One region of the Peribacillus sp. NPDC101481 genome, then DNA from elsewhere that is predicted to be linked to it. Evidence: riboswitches for the same ligand, from Rfam matches in the RefSeq annotation. Region 1 holds a riboswitch; each other region holds the start of a gene.
The links. Region 1 has a riboswitch for S-adenosylmethionine ahead of ACIROD_RS21560 (5-methyltetrahydropteroyltriglutamate--homocysteine S-methyltransferase). Riboswitches for the same ligand answer to the same signal wherever they lie in the genome.

Region 1 (7,222 bases):
CATCCGCAGTCCATCGCGCAGCCATTGGATGGCGGAGCCAGCTACGAATATACTGCCTTCAAGTGCATATTCGACCTTCCCATTCAATCCCCAAGCAAGGGTCGTCAATAGTCCGTGTTCGGAGCTGACAGCCTTGGCTCCTGTATTCATGAGCATGAAACAGCCTGTTCCATACGTATTTTTAGCCATTCCTTCATTAAAGCAGGCTTGGCCGAATAATGCTGCCTGCTGATCACCGGCTGCCCCTGCAATCGGAATCGATTGGCCGAAGAAATGATATTCGATCGTACGTGCATATTCCTCAGAGGAAGGCCTCACTTCCGGCAGCATCGACTTTGGAACAGTCAATATCTCGAGCAGTTCTTCATCCCATTTCAGTTCATGGATATTGTACATCAATGTCCGGGATGCATTGGAATAGTCCGTTACATGAGCCTTGCCTCCTGATAGCTTCCAGATCAGCCAAGTATCGATGGTACCGAATAACAGCTTTCCTTCATCCGCCTTTTGTCGTGCCCCTTCTACATTATCAAGGATCCATTTCACTTTCGTTCCGGAAAAATAGGCATCTATCAACAATCCCGTTTTATCCCGGAATAGATCATTAAGTCCCTTTTCCTTCAAATCATCACAGATTTCACTTGTTTGCCTGGACTGCCATACAATCGCATTATAAACAGGGTTACCTGTTTCCTTATCCCAAACGACTGACGTTTCACGCTGATTAGTAATCCCGATACCGGCAATTTGCTCTGGCTTTACACCGGATTCAGATAGTACACCGGCAATCACCGCCAAGATCGATCCCCAAATCTCATTGGCGTTATGCTCGACCCAGCCTGGTTTAGGGAAATGCTGCGTGAATTCCTTTTGGGAGGAATGGACGATTTCCCCCTTTTCGTTAAATAAAATCGCCCGCGAACTAGTTGTTCCCTGATCTAATGATAAAATGTATTTTTCCATTGTGTATGCCCCTCCTTTTAATTTAACTGGCGATATTTCTGCTTTCCAATTCATGTGACTGTTTTTTACCAAAAGCATAGGCTAATATCAATAGTACCAGGCTTGCACCCAAAACAGACCAAAATCCTGCTGTTATTTCCCCCATAAAGAATGCTTTATAACAAACGGCACCAAGTGAACCCCCTACAATCGGTCCAATGACCGGAATCCATGAATAGCCCCAATTGGAATTGCCTTTACCGGGTATCGGCAGCAAAAAGTGAGCGATGCGCGGCCCCAGATCGCGGGCCGGGTTAATGGCGTATCCTGTCGTTCCGCCAAGAGACATCCCAATCACGACAATCAATAACCCGACTGCAAATGGGTTTAGGCCCTCTGTAAAATCATTGGCACCTATAAATAATAATCCAAGAACAAGGATGAAAGTTCCAATCATCTCACTTAATAGATTTGAACATGTGTGCGGGATCGCAGGTGAAGTCGCGAACACACCAAGCTTCGCTCCTGGATCATCCGTAGCTTTCCAGTGTGGCAAATAGTGCAGGAATACTAGAGTCGCGCCCAGGATTGCGCCAATCATTTGGGCAACGATGTAACCGGGCACATCACTCCAAGGAAATTCTCCAATAATGGCAAAACCTACTGTGACCGCCGGGTTTAAATGTGCCCCGCTTATGGACCCTACTGCAAAAACCCCCATGGTAACGGCCAACCCCCACGCAATCGTGACAACAATCCATCCGGCATCCTTTGCATAGGAACCCTTTAAGGATGAACCAGCCCCAATACCTGCTCCGAATACAACTAATATCATCGTGCCTAACACTTCTCCCCAAAATGGAGTCATGATAAAACCCCTCCCCTGTTAAATTATTAAACCTTGCCAACAAATAAAAGGAGATCCACAGCAGAACTATCTTCATAAATAAATTATGAATAGATCTGTTGTGAATCTCCTAGTCTCCGTCACATATATTAACTTGTACTGTAAAATATACTAGGTTATGAAAACGCTGTCAATATTTTGTGAAAAATTAATCTATTTTTCTGTAATTTTTTTCAATTTTCCCCTATTAGACGATATCCCATAATTCAGTTTTGGATGTGGTGATCGACGAAGCTCCAGCATCAAGGGCATTCAGGACTTCATCCGAAGTACGTATGAGGCCGCCTGCAAAAATCGGTGTCTGCAATCGTTCCTTCACTTCTTTTATCATCCATGGCATGGCGCCCGGCAATACTTCGATATAATCCGGCTTGGTTTTCTGCACCAGCTTATAACTTTTCTCAAGCGCATGTGAGTCTATTAAAAAGATTCGCTGGATGGCAATGACCCCCTTTTGCTTCGCCTTCAATATAACGCTTGATTTAGTCGAAATCAGCCCATAGGGATTATATTCCTGACAAATGAATTCTGTCGCGTACTCATCACTTCTTATGCCATGGATCAAATCGACATGATAAATCATTTTCTTATTATGTTGTTTTGCCATCATACTTACATTTTTCAATTGTGATATATGCAAATCAAGAAACACACCTATTTCATAGGAACTTTCTAGAAATCTTTCAAAATCCTTCATGCTTGCTGAAGCAGGCAAAATCTTTTGATCCATCATTATCCTCCTCATTCCCAGAAAAACTCAAAACTTCAAGTTATTTAGTATATTTTAAAGAGCTTGATTTATCAATCACATTTTTTTCATGACAATCTCACAATAACACTAACATACCTGGCACTCCCTTTATAGATTGCGGATAAGGTTGTATGTAAAATATCCCTTAACTCATAAAGAAAGTTTCATTATCAATGCACCTTCGACAAGTTCATACGATTTAATTGTGCCCACCGGAATTTTTCTCACGATGTTCCAAGCATTAACATTCATTTTGATCGTTCTTTTTTCAAATTCAAAAAATGGCGGTCTGTTAAATATCCTTTGGTTGATGAAATTCCTGTCAACTGGTTCCATTTCCACTAATTCAAATGAAATCGTTCTTTTTTCCACATGAACCGGTTTTAATGTAATCCGGAAAGCTACGTTACTCTTAAACATCATTTTTTTCACTTCCATCGTTCCGGAAAGCACAATATGCTTTGGCGTAATCTCGACTTTAATATCCTGACAAGATGATTTCATTTTTATGATTCTCTCTATCATAGCTTCAGTTACCGTTATCGGTATGCCACTTTTGAATGGACTCATCCTTGCATTCCCTCCCCACTCAAAGCATATGCCGGATTCCCTGATGCCGTTAACATTTCAGTCCGATTAATAAACGGTATATTCGAAATATTCAACCTCCAGCGCTTGACCTTTATAAAAACTACCTGTATAGTCATAGTTAATTTAATAGACACTCTTATCCAGAGAGGTGGAGGGACTGGCCCTTTGATGCCTCAGCAACAGACTATTCATGTACTGTGCTAATTCCAGAAGTTTAAAAACTTGAAGATAAGAAGAGTATATAGCTTTGTTGCCAACACCTCTTCTTATTTTTTAAGAAGAGGTTTTTTATTTTTAAAAGGAAAGAAGGAATGCAACATGTCAATCACATTAACGAAAGCACCATTCAGGGCCGATCACGTCGGAAGTTTATTAAGACCGGAACGTTTACATATTGCCAGAAAGCAATTTAGGGAGGGTACCCTTTCAGCAGAGCGGCTTCGTGAAATTGAAACCGAAGAAATCAATCGGATTGTCGATAAACAAATTGAAGTTGGATTGGAGGCTGTTACGGACGGTGAGTTCAGACGAACATGGTGGCACTTCGACTTCCTCGAGCATTTAAATGGCATCGAGGGATATGTTACTGAAAAAGGTCTCACATTCGATGGTGTGGAAACAGAGAGATATAACGTTCGCAATACCGGGAAGGTTTCATTCAATCCTGAACATCCCTTCATTCGTGATTTCATTGAATTGAACAAAATCGTGAACGGACGTGCCGTTGCCAAGCAAACGATTCCCAGTCCGAATCAATTATTTGCTGCAGGCATTCATAATGAAGACATCTACCCTGATATCGAAGACTATGCAAATGATATCATCAAGGCCTATCAGCATGCTTTGAAAGCCTTTTATGAAGCAGGTGTGCGTTATCTTCAATTGGATGATGTATATATTGCCAGACTTTCAGCTCCAGATTTCCAGTTCAAAGACGGAAAATATACAAGGGAACAATTAATTGATCTAGCACTTCGCGTAATTAATGGAGCATTGGAAGGAAAACCAGAAGACCTTATCGTCACTACCCATCTATGTCGCGGAAACTACCAGTCGACATGGGCGTTTGAAGGAAGCTATGCCCGTATCGCCCCAACTTTATTGGCAAAGGAAAAAGTAGATGGATTCTTCTTGGAATATGATGATCAACGCTCAGGGGATTTCAAACCATTGGAATACATTCCAAATGGCGGTGCACAGGTTGTACTGGGGGTCGTCACTTCAAAAAATGGGGAAATCGAAGACAAGGAAGCTGTTAAGGCACGCATTAAAGAAGCCTCGCACTTCGTTGCTCTCGAACAATTATGCTTAAGCCCTCAATGCGGCTTCGCCTCCACCCATCACGGCAACAAACTGACCGAAGAACAGCAATGGGAAAAGCTGAAATTCGTCGTTGATGTAGCAAAAGAAGTATGGGAATGATTCATCTTTAAATGTAACGTAAAAGCTAGGCATTAGGCAGGCCTAGCTTTTCTTCAAAACAGCTCAAAAAAATGTTTTGCCGTTTTGGAAAGATAACGATCTTCTCTAAAAACCAAAGCTATATTCGATTGAATTGAAGAATCGATAATATCCAACACTTTCACTCCTTTTATGATATGAGGTGAAACAGCTGATTTCGGAACAATACTCGCCCCAACTCCAGCTGAAACCAGAGAGAGCAGAACATTTACATCATGGCATTCGCATAAAATATTTGGCTGTATTTCCCGCTTTTTAAATTCCTCGATAATTTCTTCGTAAATCCCTTGTCCTTTTTCCCTATGCACTAAAAGCAATGGGATATTTTCAATATCCTTTAAATGAACCCTACTCTTTGAAGTGAAACTGTCCCAAACCTCAGGTACAACAAAAACATTCGGCACTTGTCCTATGTTCAAAATGGAAAGACCCTTCATCTCGACAGGTAAATGAACAATGGCAAGTTCAATATCCTGATTCTCCAAATAATTACTTATTTCATATGGATCTCCTGCGAAAATTTTAAAGGAAACGGAAGGATATTTTTTCTTAAAATCATTAATTTTATCAGGTAAATAAGACATATAGGCAAGTACGGAACCTACTGAAAGGGTACCTTTAATTCCCTCACCCGTTTCCTTCACTTCGAGCAAAGAGTCCTCGAAATATTGCAGCATATTCTTAGCCTTCTCGTAAAGTACCCTCCCAGCTTCGGTCAATTCCATACTTTTACCGTTCCTTTTTCGCTCAAGTAAAGTAGTCCCTAATTCTTCTTCCATAAGGCGGAGCTGCTGGCTTAATGGCGGCTGTGACATATTCAATTTTTTTGCTGCACGGGAAACTTGGCCTTCTTCTGCAAGAATAAGAAAATATCGTAATTGTCTAATATCCATTTTGGCACCTCTGATATATATGTAAAGCGTATATAAACTTAATTATATAGATATTTTAAATATGATACAAACAGCAGTAAAATATATTTGTTTACAATATAAAGGGGTGTTCAAAATGGAGAAATTCAAGGATCTAAACAAAAGCTTCATCAATGGGGAATGGATGGAAGGCTCAAGTCAACGCAGATATAATATTTTAAACCCATACAATAATGCCGTGATTTCAAATGTGAGCTTGGCTACATCAAAACAGCTCGAAGAATCATTTGAAATAGCAAAAAATGCTCAAAAAGGTTGGGCAAAAACATCAGCTGAAAAACGTCGTCAGGTCCTGCTTAAAGTTGGTGAATTCCTACAGGAAAACCGGAATGAAATCGTTGAAATGATTTCCCGTGAAACGGGTGGATCGCTTATTAAAGCAAATGTTGAATTTCAGCTTACTATGGAAATAGTCGAAGAATCTACTAACATGGTGGATGAAATATATCAAATGCATGAGGTTCCGTCAGCTATAGATCATAAAGTCAATCATATACATCGACTGCCACTAGGAGTTATTTCTTCAATATCTCCGTTTAACTTTCCGATGAACTTGTCAATGAGAACCATCGCACCAGCCATTGCATTAGGAAATGCAGTCGTTCACAAACCGGACGTTCAAGTTGGATTTACTGGAGGAATCATCATTGCTGCAGCATTTGAATATGCCGGTCTTCCAAAAGGCGTCTTTAATATGATCCTAACTGACCTGGAAGAAATCGGTGATGGCATGCTGACAAACCCGATCCCCAAATTAATCAGCTTCACAGGTTCTACTCCTGTAGGACAGCACATCGGGGCCATTGCAGGGAAAAACCTAAAACGAGTTGCGCTGGAGCTCGGCGGTAATAATCCTTTCATTGTATTATCTGATGCAGATGTGGACCGTGCCGTTGATGCTGCAATTTTTGGGAAGTACATTCACCAAGGACAGATTTGTATGTGCATTAACCGCATAATCGTGCATAAAGACCTTTACGAAGAATTTACTGCAAAATTCGTTGAACGTGCAAAAGCTCTTCCATTTGGTGACCAATTAGATCCTAAAACAATCATTGGACCACTTGTGAACGAGCGTCAATTAGAAAAGGTACAACAAATCATCGAGGAAACTAAAGCTGCTGGGGTCAATGTAGCACTTGAGGGAGAACGCATTGGCAATGTACTGACACCAACTATTTTCCGGGATGTACAGAACTCGGATAAAATCGCACAAACAGAAATGTTTTCCCCTGTCGTGTCCATCATTCAAACAGAAACAGATGAAGAAGCCATTGATATCGCCAATGACACCATTTATGGTTTAAGCTCGGCTATCTTCACTTCTGATCTGGAAAAGGGCGAACGCTTGGGGTTGCAAATCGACAGCGGAATGACACACATCAATGATCAAACCGTTAATGATGGAACGAACATACCATTCGGCGGGAACAAAATGAGTGGTTTAGGCAGATTCGGAAGCCCATGGATTGTCGAAGAATTCACTGTTACGAAATGGATTTCCCTTCAAACACAATATCGTGAATATCCATTTTAACCATTAAATCATCAGGCATCTGATACAACCTTTTAGGATGTATACAGATGCCTTTTTTCAGTAATTACGTACTAAGGAAAGGTCACAAAAAAAAGAACGGC
Region 2 (7,222 bases), on a different contig from region 1:
CATGTTGCCTTTCGGGTGGATAATGAAGAAGAACTTAGAAAATGGATAGAAAAAATTAGTGAATCAAAATTCGTGAACTCTGGATATGTGGACCGCTTTTATTTTCGTTCACTTTATTTTAGGGAGCCGAATGGAATATTATTTGAACTAGCTACTGATGGACCTGGATTTGCAGTTGATGAAGCAGAGCAGCACCTAGGTGAGAACCTTGCCCTGCCGCCATTTTTAGAATCAAAAAGAAAAGATATTGAATCGAATTTAAAACCACTGAATACAAAATCAACTAATTAATCAAGGGGAAAGGAAGGAATCGGCATGCAAAAGCAAAATGCAGGAATACATCATATAACCGCAATTGTAGGCAATCCTCAAGAGAATGTGGATTTTTATGCTGGAGTGCTGGGAATGCGTATGGTGAAGAAAACCGTTAATTTTGATGATCCAGGCACCTATCACTTATATTTCGGAGATGAATCAGGTTCACCGGGCACTATCATCACTTTCTTTCCTTGGCCTGGGGCATACCGAGGGACAATTGGCTCCGGACAAGTGGGGATAACAACATATGCCATTCCGGAAGGTTCATTGGGCTTCTGGGAAACGCGCTTGGGTAAATTTAATATTGACTTTGAAAAGATCTCACGCTTCGGCGAGGATTATCTGGGATTTCAGGACCCACATGGATTGCAACTTGAACTGGTTGAGCGTAAAGAAGGTAAAAATAGCGAGTGGTCATTCGGCGGTGTACCAGCTGATAAGGCAATCAAGGGATTCGGCGGTGCTGTATTATTGACGTCTAAACCGATCAAAACGATGGAACTTTTAGAGGAAGTGATGGGTTTGCAAAAGATGGGGGAAGAGGGCGATTTCATTCGCTTCAAATCCACATCGGACATCGGAAATTTGATAGATGTTAAAAAAACGGTTTTGCCAAATGGGAAAATCGGAGTGGGAACTGTCCATCATCTTGCATGGCGTGCAAGCGATAATGAAGATCATAAAGAATGGAGGGAACATATCGCAAACCATGGCTATGGCGTGACACCCTTTAAAGACCGCCAATACTTCGATGCCATTTATTTCAGGGAAGATGGAGGCATACTCTTTGAAGTTGCCACAGATCCACCTGGCTTTGCTCATGATGAAACGAAGGAAACGATGGGTAGTAAATTAATGCTGCCGCCATGGCTTGAAGAAAAAAGGGAAATTATGGAGAAAACGTTACTGCCGGCAGTGCCGAGGGTACTAGAGGAGGATAAATGATGAAGCATATTTTTCAAAAAGGAAGTAATCCAGATGCACCGTTGCTTTTGCTTTTACATGGCACTGGAGGAAGGGAAACGGATCTTTTGCCATTATCGGAGATGGTTTCACCGGGATCATCCGTACTCAGCGTACGGGGAAATGTACTTGAAAACGGAATGCCCCGTTATTTCCGCCGGCTGGCTGAAGGAGTTTTTGATGAAGAAGATTTGATTTTCCGTACGAAGGAGCTTTATGACTTCTTGGAATCAGCGTCCGGACAATATGACTTCGATCGTGACAGAGTGGTGGCATTAGGTTATTCTAATGGTGCAAACATAGCAGCAAGTTTGATGTTCCATTTCGAAGGGGCATTAAAAGGAGCGATTTTTCATCATCCAATGGTGCCTAGACGCGGGATTGCTTTGCCGTCCCTATCGGATATACCTGTATTCATTGCTGCAGGTAAAAACGATCCGATTTGCCCCGCAGCAGAAACTGATGAACTTAATCGGATTTTACTGCAAGCGGGTGCTGCGGTGGACGTTCACTGGGAAAATTACGGTCATCAGTTAACACGTTCAGAGGTTGATGCAGCAAGTTCATGGTTTCAAAAGAACTTTTTATAAGAATGAGAGGGATGAAGATGATTTCAGTAAATCCTGAAAGTCTTACAGAACGGGAAAATTATAAGTTTTTGACTGGAAGCATCATACCGAGACCAATAGCCCTGGTCACGACACAATCCGAAACCGGTACAATCAATATAGCGCCGTTCAGTTTTTTTAACATAGTCAGTTCCAATCCTCCGATGATTTCCATTTCTGTTCAACGGAAAGAAGGAGTTTTGAAGGACACGGCCCGAAATGCAATTCAAACAGGTGAATTCGTTGTTCATATCACTGATGAAGACAATGTTGCTGATGCAAATCGAACGGCCAAGGAACTCCCGTCTGACGAAAGTGAATTGGGTCTTACCAATTTCACTCAGGCTGTTAGTGATAAGGTGTCGGTACCAGGATTGCAAGAAGCGAAGGTACGCTTTGAATGCACATTGGAGCATGCGATACCTTTGGCAGGTTCCAAGAATAAACCTGGTTGTGATTTATTGATAGGGAAAATAGTCTGCTATCATATAGAGCAGGAGATTTACCATAATGGCCGAATTGACCAGAATGGGCTAAAACCTGTAGCAAGATTAGCGGGTCATACTTATACAAAACTAGGAGAATTATTTGAAATTGAAAGACCTTAAGGAATATAAGAAAAATGGCGTCATCTTTTAAGGTGTCGTCATTTTTTAAAAATTTTTCCCGGTTAGCATTATTTACAATTCTATAATGTAAGCGACTGTTCCAAAAACAAGTTCATATCTATGCCAACGGTGCGTTGATCGTTTGGATTTTAAAGGAAGTCTTTACAAACCGAAACAAAACTTGACAATTTTTTCATAGATTGATAAAGTTATAAAAAAATAATTTCTTATCCAGAGAGGTGGAGGGACTGGCCCTATGAAACCTCAGCAACAGGTCTGCAATGACACTGTGCTAATTCCAGGGGGTGAAACCTTGATAGATAAGACCGTAAGTGTTTATTTGTCAGTAACGCACTCTTTTTTAGAGTGCGTTTTCGTTTTTTCTGGATGCAAGATAAAGGAGAGTAAGAATGGAGAACAAAAGGAAGCATGATTTTCAAAGGAAAATGCAGGCACGGCATATAATAATGCTATCGCTTGGCGGGGTGATTGGAACAGGTTTATTCTTAAGTTCGGGTTATACGATTCAACAGGCAGGCCCGTTTGGCACCATCCTTTCGTATCTGATTGGGGCATTAGTGGTTTATCTAGTCATGCTATGTCTAGGGGAACTGGCAGTACATATGCCCGAGACAGGTGCGTTTCATAGCTACTCAGCTAAATACATAGGTCCTGGGACAGGGTATACAGTAGCCTGGTTGTATTGGCTAACTTGGACAGTTGCACTTGGTTCGGAATTCACGGCTGCAGGATTGTTGATGCAGAGATGGTTTCCATCAATCAATGTCTGGATATGGAGTGCACTATTTGCCATATTGGTTTTGGCATTAAATGCGTGGACCGTTAAATTTTTCGCTGAATCCGAATTCTGGTTTGCGTCTATAAAGGTATTTGCCATTGTGATTTTCATTATTTTGGGAGCAGCGGCAATGCTAGGTTTCATTCCAATAATTCATTCACAATCCGCTCCGTTATTCTCCAATTTTACAAGTGAAGGTTTATTTCCGAATGGTGCTTTTGCCATTATAATGACGATGCTTGCGGTGAATTTCGCATTCTCTGGAACTGAATTAATTGGAATTGCAGCTGGAGAAACTGTGAATCCAGAAAAAACGATACCAAAGGCAATCCGTATGACATTATGGAGATTGATTATCTTTTTTGTAGGAACCATCGTTGTATTATCCGCATTATTGCCTATTTCGGATGCAAGCGTATTAGAAAGCCCCTTTGTGGCAGTTCTTGAACGGATTGGTGTGCCATATGCAGCGGATATTATGAACTTTGTTATATTAACTGCCATTTTGTCTGCTGCAAACTCAGGACTGTATGCGGCATCCAGAATGCTTTGGTCACTTGCAGATAAGGAAACTATATCACCAATATTTGCAAAATTGACAAAACGGGGAGTTCCGATAAATGCAGTCCTTTTCAGTATGTTGGGCGGCTGCTTAGCCCTGTTTTCGAGTATTATTGCACCGGATACTGTTTACATAGTGCTTGTATCCATTTCTGGACTAGCCGTTGTTGTAGTTTGGATGAGTATTAGCATGTCGCAATTTCTATTTCGCAGACGATATATAAACGAAGGAAATTCAGTAAATGACTTAGCTTATCGAACGCCATTATATCCACTCGTACCAATCGTTTCTTTTATGCTATGCCTAGCTTCTTGCATAGGAATTGCATTTGATCCTACACAACGAATTGCACTATATTGTGGCATTCCATTTATTTTGATTTGCTATGGAAGTTATTATCTGACACAAAACCATAAAGGAAAGAGGAGTAGATCATGAACATTAAAACTAACCCAATTGACGCTATTTTACGAGATCATTCAGTCATGATTTTAGACGGAGCTTTAGCTACAGAGCTAGAGAGGCATGGATGTGATTTGGACGACCCGCTCTGGTCTGCACGTGTATTACTTGAAAATCCAGAAGTGATTTATCAAGTGCATTCTGACTATTTTCGTGCTGGAGCGGATTGTGCGATTACGGCTAGCTACCAAGCCACTGTTGAAGGTTTCGCCCTCCGCGGAATACAAGAAAAAGAGGCTTTGGAGCTAATCCGGAAAACGGTTTTACTCGCAAGAAAAGCAAGAGATGATTTTTGGAAGGAAAAAAATCAAACGCTTAGGCCTAAGCCATTGGTTGCTGCATCTGTTGGGCCTTATGGGGCTTATCTTGCAGATGGTTCAGAATATGTAGGAAACTATGGTGTTTCGGATGAAACTTTAATTGCATTCCATAGCTCACGAATATCAGCGTTGATTGAAGCTGGAGCTGACCTTTTAGCATTTGAAACGATTCCTTCCCTGCAAGAAGCAAAAGTATTATATTCATTATTGAAGGATTATCCAGAAGTGTATGCTTGGCTATCCTTTTCATTGAAAAATGAAAAAGCGATAAGTGACGGTACTTCACTCGAGGAATGTACAAGATTGTTAGGGGACAGTGAGCAAATTGCAGCAATCGGCATCAACTGTGCGCCAGTTTCATGTATCACGGAAGCCATCCAGGTGCTGCGTGCAAACACGGATAAACCAATCATTGTTTATCCGAATTCAGGTGAAACATATAATCCGGAAACTAAAACATGGCATGGTCAAGAATCATGTAATAGGCTCGACCTGAAATCTGAAGAATGGCAACATGCAGGGGCGCGTTTAATTGGAGGATGCTGCAGAACGGCACCACATCATATTGAAGACATTTCAAGAAAGTGGCGACCTTCCGTGGTGGTATCCTCCTAGCCCTTGTACTGTTTTAAAGTATGTATGATATAGGCCACTAAAAGGAACAGGAAGCGTCATAATCAGGCGGTTCCTGTTCTTTTTGAATTCATTATTCAAATTCGAGTTATCATATCTCTTAGGCTGAAAAAGAAACGAAACCGCTTCAAAAACAGGAATAGGAGAAATTAAATCATAATATTTGTGTGCTTGGGAAAACTAAACAAACAATGAATAGAAAGGAGAGAAATGAGTATGAGCCGTGGTAAAAATTTTAATCACAAAGAAAAAGGCCATCCGGGAAATTTACCTAATAATAGAATTAGCGAAGAGAAGGAACACAGCCGGCAGTATGAACAAATCGAGGATATCGTCACACATGAAGCTTTTAAAAATCGGGAAAAAGAAGACGAGATGCCTTAAATATTTCATGTATATACGGGGGGAAAACCATGAGCTTTTGCTATGGTTTTTTCTTTCATTACTAATAAATCAGGAGGGGAACAGATATCTATCATACCTTGTTGGAAAAGGAAGTAAGCTAAATAATAAGCCGACTTTCTTCTATATAAACTCAAATTTCTCAGCTTGGCGCATCACGCATCATTAGTATTAGTCTTAAGTCACTAAGAAGGAAGTATAACCTGCATTGTCATCCAGAAATAATTAAGGGTAACGTCTAAAAAGGGCGAACTTAATTAATCGGAACCGGCTACCCTAACTGGTTAAAACCCTGGAGTTTTTACAGTTTTAGATATAAATCATGCCAGGTACATCGTGAATATTATAAGTACCGGATGAAGTACGGTTCGTCCCCCATATACAAGTCTTAAGCCCAATTTCTGCTATGTTTCATTTTGTTTATCGCGATTTATTTCCACTTCTCGTTTTGCTCTAATAAAAGCGATAAATTGAATCGTCTCCTCTTCAGAAAGAGAGATTCCATCAACGGCTAGCTCCATATTTGGTAAATCCGTTAATTCCATGACTTGAGGTGACTCTGTGGTAATATCTTTAGCTGGATGATCTATCCGACCTAGAATGTAATCAGTGGATGTATCATATAGGCCTGCCAATAAATTAATCGTTTCTAATGAAGGGCGGCGGTGGCCCGATTCATAACCTGCATAGGTACTCTTGGCGATTCCAAGTCTGTCAGCGGTATATTGCAAAGACCATCTTTTGGCCTTCCTTAATGAAGTCAATCTATTTAAAATCATTCTTATTACTCTCCTTTTATATAAATCCATTATAACATCAAATTGAAATAAGTGTACGCGTAATGAATAATTTTAGCTTGATTTCACTATGAAACATGACTATAATAACATGTGGTGTACGCGTAACATGTACATTTGCAGCGAAACATCCTTTTCTGAAATGATAAGAATGATTGTGAAACAGGGAGGCTATATAGGGGGTAGTATATTGGAGAAGTTGAAGTCAAAAATCAAGAAGTTGATGTTGATTACTACAGGTGGTACAATTGCATCGTTAGAAGGAAAAAATGGACTGGTTCCAGAGATGAAAGCTGACGACATTTTAGGTCACCTACCGGGATTGGATTTACTATGCAAGATTGATAGTAAGCCTTTGATGAATATTGATAGTACAAATATGCAGCCGGAAGATTGGACAGAAATGGCACAATCCATCCATGAGCACTACCATGATTACGATGGCTTTGTGATTACCCATGGAACAGATACAATGGCTTACACTTCAGCTGCGCTCTCATATATGTTACAAGATTTAGGGAAACCAATCGTCATTACAGGTTCTCAGATCCCAATTGCCTTTAAAAAGACAGATGCCAAAAGAAATATCTCTGATGCAATTCGGTTTGCTTGTGAAGATATTGGAGGAGTATATGTTGTTTTTGATGGTAGAGTCATCCAGGGTACGAGAGCCATTAAATTGAGAACGAAAAGCTATGATTCATTTGAAAGTATTAACTATCCTTATATTGCTACCATATTCAAAGATAA
Region 3 (7,222 bases), on a different contig from region 1:
AACCTGCTGGGAGTCTTTTTTTAAGCATTAACGAGTATGATGATTATACCAGCTAATGAAATTATCGACGACCGTATCGATAAACTGGACAGTCGACTCATGTGTAAGCCTGCCTTCGTTATCGATTTTGTCATGCACTGCACCAACATATACTTCATTCCCTGGAAGGAGTGGGGAGGCGATGCCTATTGCGAATAAGATTTCACGCAAATGCAATTGAGCTTTAACCGTTCCTAATTGCCCCATTGAAGCACCCATGATCCATGATGGTTTGCCGATCAAGACTTTATCGACACGTGATAACCAATCGATTGCATTGCCCAATACACCTGGAATCGTACCGTTGTATTCAGGAGTTACCCACAAAACTGCATCTGCTTCGGCCACTTTGCTTTTAAATTCTTTTACAACTGATGGAGGGTCATTTTCAATATCTTGATCATAAAAAGGTAAATCCCGAATGTTCAATATTTCAAGATCGAACCGATCTTGATATCTAGATTGAATATATTTGGCAAGCTTAAGGTTGTAAGACTCTTTACGGATACTTCCCACTATTGCAACAACTTTCATCTTCAATACCTCCAATGATTTTTATAATGGATAATCATGTAAATGTATTCCACTTACCTATTATAATTGGAATGTAAATGAAAGGGAAAAAGGATGCTTGGGAAAAAGTTGAGTTAGAGCTTAATAAACAAATTCCTCTCGAACATTCATTCACTTAGGGTTACCCTGCAAAGTTAGACTCGAAAATTAAATAGATTTGTTTGTGCCAATCCAATCCCCATTACTAGAACTCACCAAACAATATTGCATTTGTTTTTAATTTAATATTATGGCCATTCCTATAGGGATTAAGGAAAAATCCTTTCAGAGAAAATGAAATAAGACGCTTGAAAAAGTAAATAATGAAATATCATGAAGACCGTAAGTGAAATGTGTTTTTTTTGCTTGAAAACTATTTCACTAAAATGACAGGAGAGGATGAAGTTGATCTTTCGTACCATTGATACGGACAAAGATAAAGATATTATCGTTAAATTCAGGAAAGATTCCTTTGTTGTAAGTTTTGGATCTGAGGCAGGTTTTGGAGATGAAAATACATATCTGCAACGAATGGAAGAAAGGGTCCGCAAATTCCCGGGGGGACAGGTGATCATTGAAAAGGACCAAGTACCGATTGGGCAAATGGAACTTCGAATTCGGGCGTATGAAGGAACTGAGATCGGCTATGTAGATTTATTTTATCTTATTCCCGGATACCGCAGTAAAGGCCTTGGCAAGGAATTGGTTCGCTATGCAGAAAACTTTTTCGGGCGATTTAATGTATCCGAATATCATTTAAGGGTTTCTCCGGATAATCAAAGGGCGATTCGCTTATATAAGAATTCAGGCATGATGAAGATAAGGGAAGAAAATGAAATATACCCAGTATGGAGAATGGGCAAATCATTATAGAATATAAAATTTAACTATATTAATATAATTAAAAAGCGTCAATCACTATACTGTGAAAATATTTTAACCGATGAAAAATAGGGTTGACTTTAGAGAAATTAGAATATATAGTGAAGGACATAATTAAATATAACGTTAATTCTTATCAAGAGATGTGGAGGGACTTGGCCCTATGATACCTCGGCAGCGGGTTTTTACTTTTGTAAAAATACTGTGCTAATTCCAACGGACGAAAGTTTGAAAGATAAGAAGGAGCTTTTCTTAGATAATTAATTTAAGAGTTTACTCTTTTTTATGTCTAAAGAGGCCTCTTCTGTCTGATGACGGAAGAGGCCTCTTTTGTTTATTCAAAATGTATATGGTTATTAGGAAATTTGGTGCAATTACTCATGAGTTTCGCAGATTTACTCGTGAGTTTCGAATTTAACCCTATCATTATGAAGTTGTTGCAAAGCTCTTCTCTCTGGATAATGAATTCGTACAAATAAACAACATGGGGGGAGATTGGATGATTGAGTTTCAAAATGTTAAAAAGGTATATCAAACAAAGAAACAGACTGTCGAGGCTTTGAAGGGCATTAATTTGACAGTGGAAAAGGGGGATATATTCGGTGTAGTCGGTTATAGCGGGGCCGGGAAGAGTACGTTGATCAGGTTGGTCAATTTGCTTGAACATCCTTCAGATGGTTCGGTGATTGTTGGGGGCAAGGATTTAACCAAATTGAGCGCGAAGGAATTGCGGGCAGAAAAGAAAAAAATCGGGATGATCTTTCAGCATTTCAATTTGCTAAACTCAAAGACCGTTTTTGATAATATCGCCATGCCGCTGATTTTATCGGGAACCCCTGGTAAAGAAATCAAAAAGCGGGTAGGCGAGCTGTTGGAGTTCGTTGGCTTATCGAGCAAAGCAAAGAGTTATCCGGAACAATTATCCGGCGGTCAAAAGCAGCGGATCGGCATTGCGAGAGCATTGGCTACCAATCCATCGATCTTATTGTGTGATGAAGCTACCTCGGCATTGGATCCGCAAACAACGAGTGCTGTTCTGCAGCTCTTAAAGAAAATCAATAAAGAATACAATATTACCATTCTGCTAATCACTCATGAGATGTCTGTCATTCGGGAAATTTGCAATAAGGTAGCGGTCATGGAGGGCGGATGCGTCGTTGAACAAGGTTCGGTTTTCGAAGTTTTTGCGAAGCCGCAAACGGATATTGCAAAAAACTTCGTGAGAACGGTCATACATGACGAAATTCCACAAAGTTTCCTAAAAAGCATAGGGTCCCATATCCCGATTATTTGGAAAATTAATTTTATTGGGACTACTTCGGGTACTCCTTTGCTTTCAACCATCTCGAAGAAATATGATGTTCATTTAAGTGTTTTATCAGCCAATATTTCTGAAATTCAGGAAACGCCTTTCGGGAATTTGATCATCGAAGTGACCGGGAATAAAAATGAGGTGGACAAGGCTTATCAGTATATTAAAGATGAGGGGATTCTCGTCCAGGAGGTGCAGATAAATGGGTAATACGCTTTGGGGAATGGAAATAACGGCAGATCAGCTGTCGACAGCTTTCGGTGACACACTTTATATGGTAGCCATCTCATTGGTATTTTCCGGATTGATTGGTCTTCCGCTTGGTATCCTGCTTGTCATTACAAGAAAGGGCCATATCCTGGAGAATAAATGGGTCTTTAATGTATTGAACCCGATCATCAATATATTGCGGTCGGTTCCTTTCATCATCTTGCTAGTAGCACTTATTCCGTTTACCAGAATGATTGTAGGCAGTGCGATCGGAACGAATGCGGCCATTGTTCCGCTAATCTTTTACGCGGCTCCTTATATCGCCCGGCTTGTGGAGAACTCCCTGTTGGAAGTGGACAAAGGGATCATCGAGGCAGCTCAGGCGATGGGGGCGACGACATGGCAAATCATTTATCGTTTTTTGATTCCTGAGGGACTTAGTTCGTTGATCCTTACATTTACAACAGCGACAATCGGGCTTGTTGGATCTACGGCCATGGCAGGTGCCGTCGGTGCAGGCGGGGTCGGAGATTTAGCTTTGGCTTACGGTTATCAAAGGTTTGATACGATGACGATGATCGTCACAGTGGCGGCGCTCGTGATCATCGTTCAATTACTGCAATCCACCGGGAATTTTGTTTCAAGAAAAATCAGAAGAAGATAAAAATAACAGGAGGTAGGAGAAATGAAGAAAATCTTATTAACGATCATAGTATTGGCATTGGCCATCTTGTCTGCAGCATGCGGGAAAGAAGAAGGTGCATCAGGCGGTTCGGATGATGTGAAAACAGTAAAAGTCGGTGTCAGCAGCGGGGATACAAGAACATGGGAATACATTGTCGACATAGCGAAAGAGGAAGGGCTTAATATTGAACTGGTCACTTTCAATGATTATATCCAACCGAACCTTGCTTTAAGTGAAGGTGAAATTGATGCCAATTCATTCCAAACGGTCGCATACTTCGATGAATTCGTTCAAGACCAAAATCTGAAATTAGAGGCCATCGGGTCGACTGTCATTGCTCCTATGGGCCTTTATTCGAAAAAACATAAAGATCTCAAGGATCTTCCGGATGGCGCTACGATTGCCGTTCCGAATGAAGCAACGAACTTTGGCCGTGCACTGCTTCTTCTTCAGGAAGCTGGATTGATTACATTGAAAGAGGAATTCAATGGATCGGGATCATTGGAAATCATTAAGGAAAATCCGAAAAACTTGAAAATCCAACCTGTTGCTGCCGGCAATACACCGCGTCTATTGGATGATGCCGATGCTTCAGCCATCAATAATAACTTTGCCGTCGAAGCAGGCCTTACTTTAAAAGATTCTTTATTCCATGAGAGTAAAACGGCGAAACCATATATTAATATCATTGCAGTTAAAAAGGGTAATGCCGATCGTCCTGAGCTGCAAAAATTAGTGGAGCTTTATCAATCGAAAAAAGTGGAAGCGTTCATTGAAAAAACGTTTAAAGGAAACACCATTCCTGCATATGTTTCTGTAGATGAATTAGTGAATTACCAGGATGCTTGGACAAAACCAGCTAATGAAAAATAATGATTCAGATTCAAAACGAGTGAAGGAATGCCGGATGGATTCAAGATGCCTATCCGGTTCCTTAAACCAAAAAGGGGAGATAAGAATATGGCGAGAGAATTAGTGCAGAAGCAGCATCAGCAGATCATTGAAGATCACATCGACTTTAATTCCAAATTATATATCGAAACGAGTCAAGCCATTCATGCTAAACCCGAAATTGGGAATCAAGAGTTTTTCGCTTCGGATACATTAACCGGAATACTTCGAAATGAAGGATTTGAAGTAACCCGCAATATTGCCGGGCATGAAACAGGGTTCATCGCCAAAAAAACCTCTTCAAAGAATGGTCCCACAATTGCCTTTTTAGCCGAGTATGATGCATTGCCGGGTTTAGGCCATGCTTGCGGCCATAATATCATCGGCACAACGAGTGTTGCAGCGGGCATTTCCTTGGCTCAAGTGCTGGAGGAAACGGGCGGAGAGGTGATTGTTTTCGGAACACCGGCAGAAGAGGGCGGGCCGAATGGAAGCGCAAAAGGCAGCTTTGTGAAGCACGGTCTATTTGATGGGGTTGATGCGGCAATCCTTATCCATCCTGGCGGGCAAACGCGTGTCACAAGTCCATTTCTGGCAGTCGACCCCCTAGATTTTCATTTTTACGGGAAGTCAGCACATGCAGCAGCTGCACCTGAAGAAGGCGTGAATGCACTTGACGCGGTGATTCAGCTGTTCAATGGCATTAATGCTTTGCGTCAGCAGCTCCCGGCCGAGGTCAAAATTCACGGAATCATCACCAATGGCGGGGAAGCTCCTAACATCATTCCCGAATATGCTTCAGCCAGATTTTACATTAGAGCAACAACATGGAAACTTTGCCAAGAGGTATCCAATAAAATACGTGCTGTTGCCGAAGGGGCAGCACTTGCCACAGGAAGTACGGTTAAAGTTGAACGTTTCCAAAATGAAGTACTCGATTTTGTCATTAATCCAGTTCTGGATGAACTGTTAAACGAAGAGCTCTCTCAATTAGGGGAAGCAGTGGGTCCTCGAAAAGAGAGTGGCTTTGGCTCGACGGATGCAGGTAATGTAAGCCATGTAGTGCCGACAGCACATCCTTATATAAAAATTGGCCATGATGAGCTGATTGCCCATACGAATGAATTCCGCGACTGTGCCAAATCTCCTGCTGGAGACAAAGCCATCCTGACCGGAGCAAAAGCGCTTGCACTTACAGGTTATAAACTGATTACGGATAAAGACCTGTTGGATAAAGTGAAAGCAGCATTTCATGAAGCGAAGCAAAAATAAATAAGATGCACGAAAAAAATTGTTGACTGCGGATCACAGAGTTAGTATTATAAAAACAATAATACCAAGTAATTTAATAAGGATTATAGGTTAATTGACCGGAAAACCGGAGACTTTTCTTTCATGTAAAGAGGTGTCTTCGGTTTTTTTTTGTGAATGGGCAAGTCGAAAGATTATCAAAAGGAGGATTTAGCATGGGGATATTATTACGTAAAGCCATTGAGAAAAAAAGAAACTTCCTGATAAACAAGTTGATTAACAAGGGAATTTATAAAAAGAATGACATCCATCTTTTTGAATTAACCTTAACCGATTTAGAGAATGAATATATTAAAATAAGCAAAATCGAAGAGAAGGAATCCGACGATCATTCCCCCTGTCTAAGGATACATTTCATATAATATCAGAATAAAAGGAGAGGGTGAAATGAGGAAGAGTGTGGAAGAAAGGCGGAAGGAATTAATCTTTAAACTTATGATCCATACTGTAAATAAGACTGTGGAACAGCTTATGAAGTTAACCTTAAAAGAATTGGAAACAGAATATAAAAAGGTTCAAAATGAATGTCATCCCCATAGTGATGCGGGTTCGATACAATGGATCAATACAAAACGGCATTAGGTTGAATGTGTAACCTCAATGTTGCATGAAAAATTTCATCATTTTGCTAACGGCAGCCTGGGCTGATTCTGCATGATATTTTGAATTGTAAGGATCACTGAATCCGTGTTCTCCGTTGAATTTATGAACCTCGACATTCGTTCTTTCTAAAACTGAAATTAACTCGTCCACATTAAATGATGGCTCTTCTAGTGGGAAAAATAGCAGTGCGGGGCATCGTGGCGCCAATTCTGCATAATTCCTAATACGCGAACCGTAGTATCCAACAATTCCATCGACACACTCTTCCTCACTGCACAGCCAAGCTACAGTTGCCCCTGCACTGAATCCAAGAATGAAAATCTTTTGGTATTCATCTTTTATATCCGATACTATATCCTTTATCTTATATGAAGCACCCGTGAAACCTACGTTCTCCATGAAATGTCGATAAGCAGCATCCTCTTGGGAATAATCAAATGGCATCTCGCGGTCTAACAAATCCGGACAGATCACATCAAAACCTTGTTTTGATAATAACTCACAATAACCCTGCATATGTTGATTCAGTCCATATATTTCGTGAATGACAATGACGACAGTATCGGACTTTTTCTGTATGTGCAGCATTTTTTACCTCCTTATGCGAATTTCTTCTATTATAAATACAGCCGTCTCCCTTCAGACGCTATATACGAAGGGGGATAGCACCGTTTTTTAATAAACATGGAAATGAACTAGGTTCTCTTTCAAATGAATGATTAGGTATAGGGAAGTTC

Region 2: another riboswitch for S-adenosylmethionine. It lies ahead of mmuP (S-methylmethionine permease); the one in region 1 lies ahead of ACIROD_RS21560 (5-methyltetrahydropteroyltriglutamate--homocysteine S-methyltransferase).
Region 3: another riboswitch for S-adenosylmethionine. It lies ahead of ACIROD_RS09045 (methionine ABC transporter ATP-binding protein); the one in region 1 lies ahead of ACIROD_RS21560 (5-methyltetrahydropteroyltriglutamate--homocysteine S-methyltransferase).

What each region holds. Positions count from the first base shown of each region.
Region 1 covers NZ_JBIWNJ010000003.1:575,157-582,378, reverse strand. The annotation lists gene glpK (glycerol kinase GlpK) at 1-963, opposite strand, end outside; gene ACIROD_RS21575 (MIP/aquaporin family protein) at 986-1,810, opposite strand; gene ACIROD_RS21570 (glycerol-3-phosphate responsive antiterminator) at 2,037-2,579, opposite strand; gene ACIROD_RS21565 (hypothetical protein) at 2,751-3,170, opposite strand; SAM riboswitch class I at 3,325-3,426, shown strand; gene ACIROD_RS21560 (5-methyltetrahydropteroyltriglutamate--homocysteine S-methyltransferase) at 3,510-4,613, shown strand; gene ACIROD_RS21555 (LysR family transcriptional regulator) at 4,667-5,545, opposite strand; gene ACIROD_RS21550 (aldehyde dehydrogenase family protein) at 5,661-7,121, shown strand.
Region 2 covers NZ_JBIWNJ010000001.1:318,958-326,179, reverse strand. The annotation lists gene ACIROD_RS01465 (ring-cleaving dioxygenase) at 1-291, shown strand, start outside; gene ACIROD_RS01460 (ring-cleaving dioxygenase) at 316-1,263, shown strand; gene ACIROD_RS01455 (alpha/beta hydrolase) at 1,263-1,871, shown strand; gene ACIROD_RS01450 (flavin reductase family protein) at 1,889-2,497, shown strand; SAM riboswitch class I at 2,722-2,824, shown strand; gene mmuP (S-methylmethionine permease) at 2,908-4,296, shown strand; gene mmuM (homocysteine S-methyltransferase) at 4,293-5,255, shown strand; gene ACIROD_RS01435 (hypothetical protein) at 5,490-5,657, shown strand; gene ACIROD_RS01430 (helix-turn-helix domain-containing protein) at 6,080-6,454, opposite strand; gene ACIROD_RS01425 (asparaginase) at 6,684-7,222, shown strand, end outside.
Region 3 covers NZ_JBIWNJ010000001.1:1,861,651-1,868,872, reverse strand. The annotation lists gene ACIROD_RS09055 (NADPH-dependent FMN reductase) at 28-573, opposite strand; gene ACIROD_RS09050 (GNAT family N-acetyltransferase) at 997-1,464, shown strand; SAM riboswitch class I at 1,604-1,715, shown strand; gene ACIROD_RS09045 (methionine ABC transporter ATP-binding protein) at 1,973-2,995, shown strand; gene ACIROD_RS09040 (methionine ABC transporter permease) at 3,009-3,659, shown strand; gene ACIROD_RS09035 (MetQ/NlpA family ABC transporter substrate-binding protein) at 3,681-4,553, shown strand; gene ACIROD_RS09030 (M20 family metallopeptidase) at 4,641-5,843, shown strand; gene ACIROD_RS09025 (Fur-regulated basic protein FbpA) at 6,038-6,244, shown strand; gene ACIROD_RS09020 (Fur-regulated basic protein FbpA) at 6,270-6,464, shown strand; gene ACIROD_RS09015 (dienelactone hydrolase family protein) at 6,480-7,073, opposite strand; partial or broken gene ACIROD_RS09010 (SRPBCC family protein) at 7,205-7,222, opposite strand, start outside.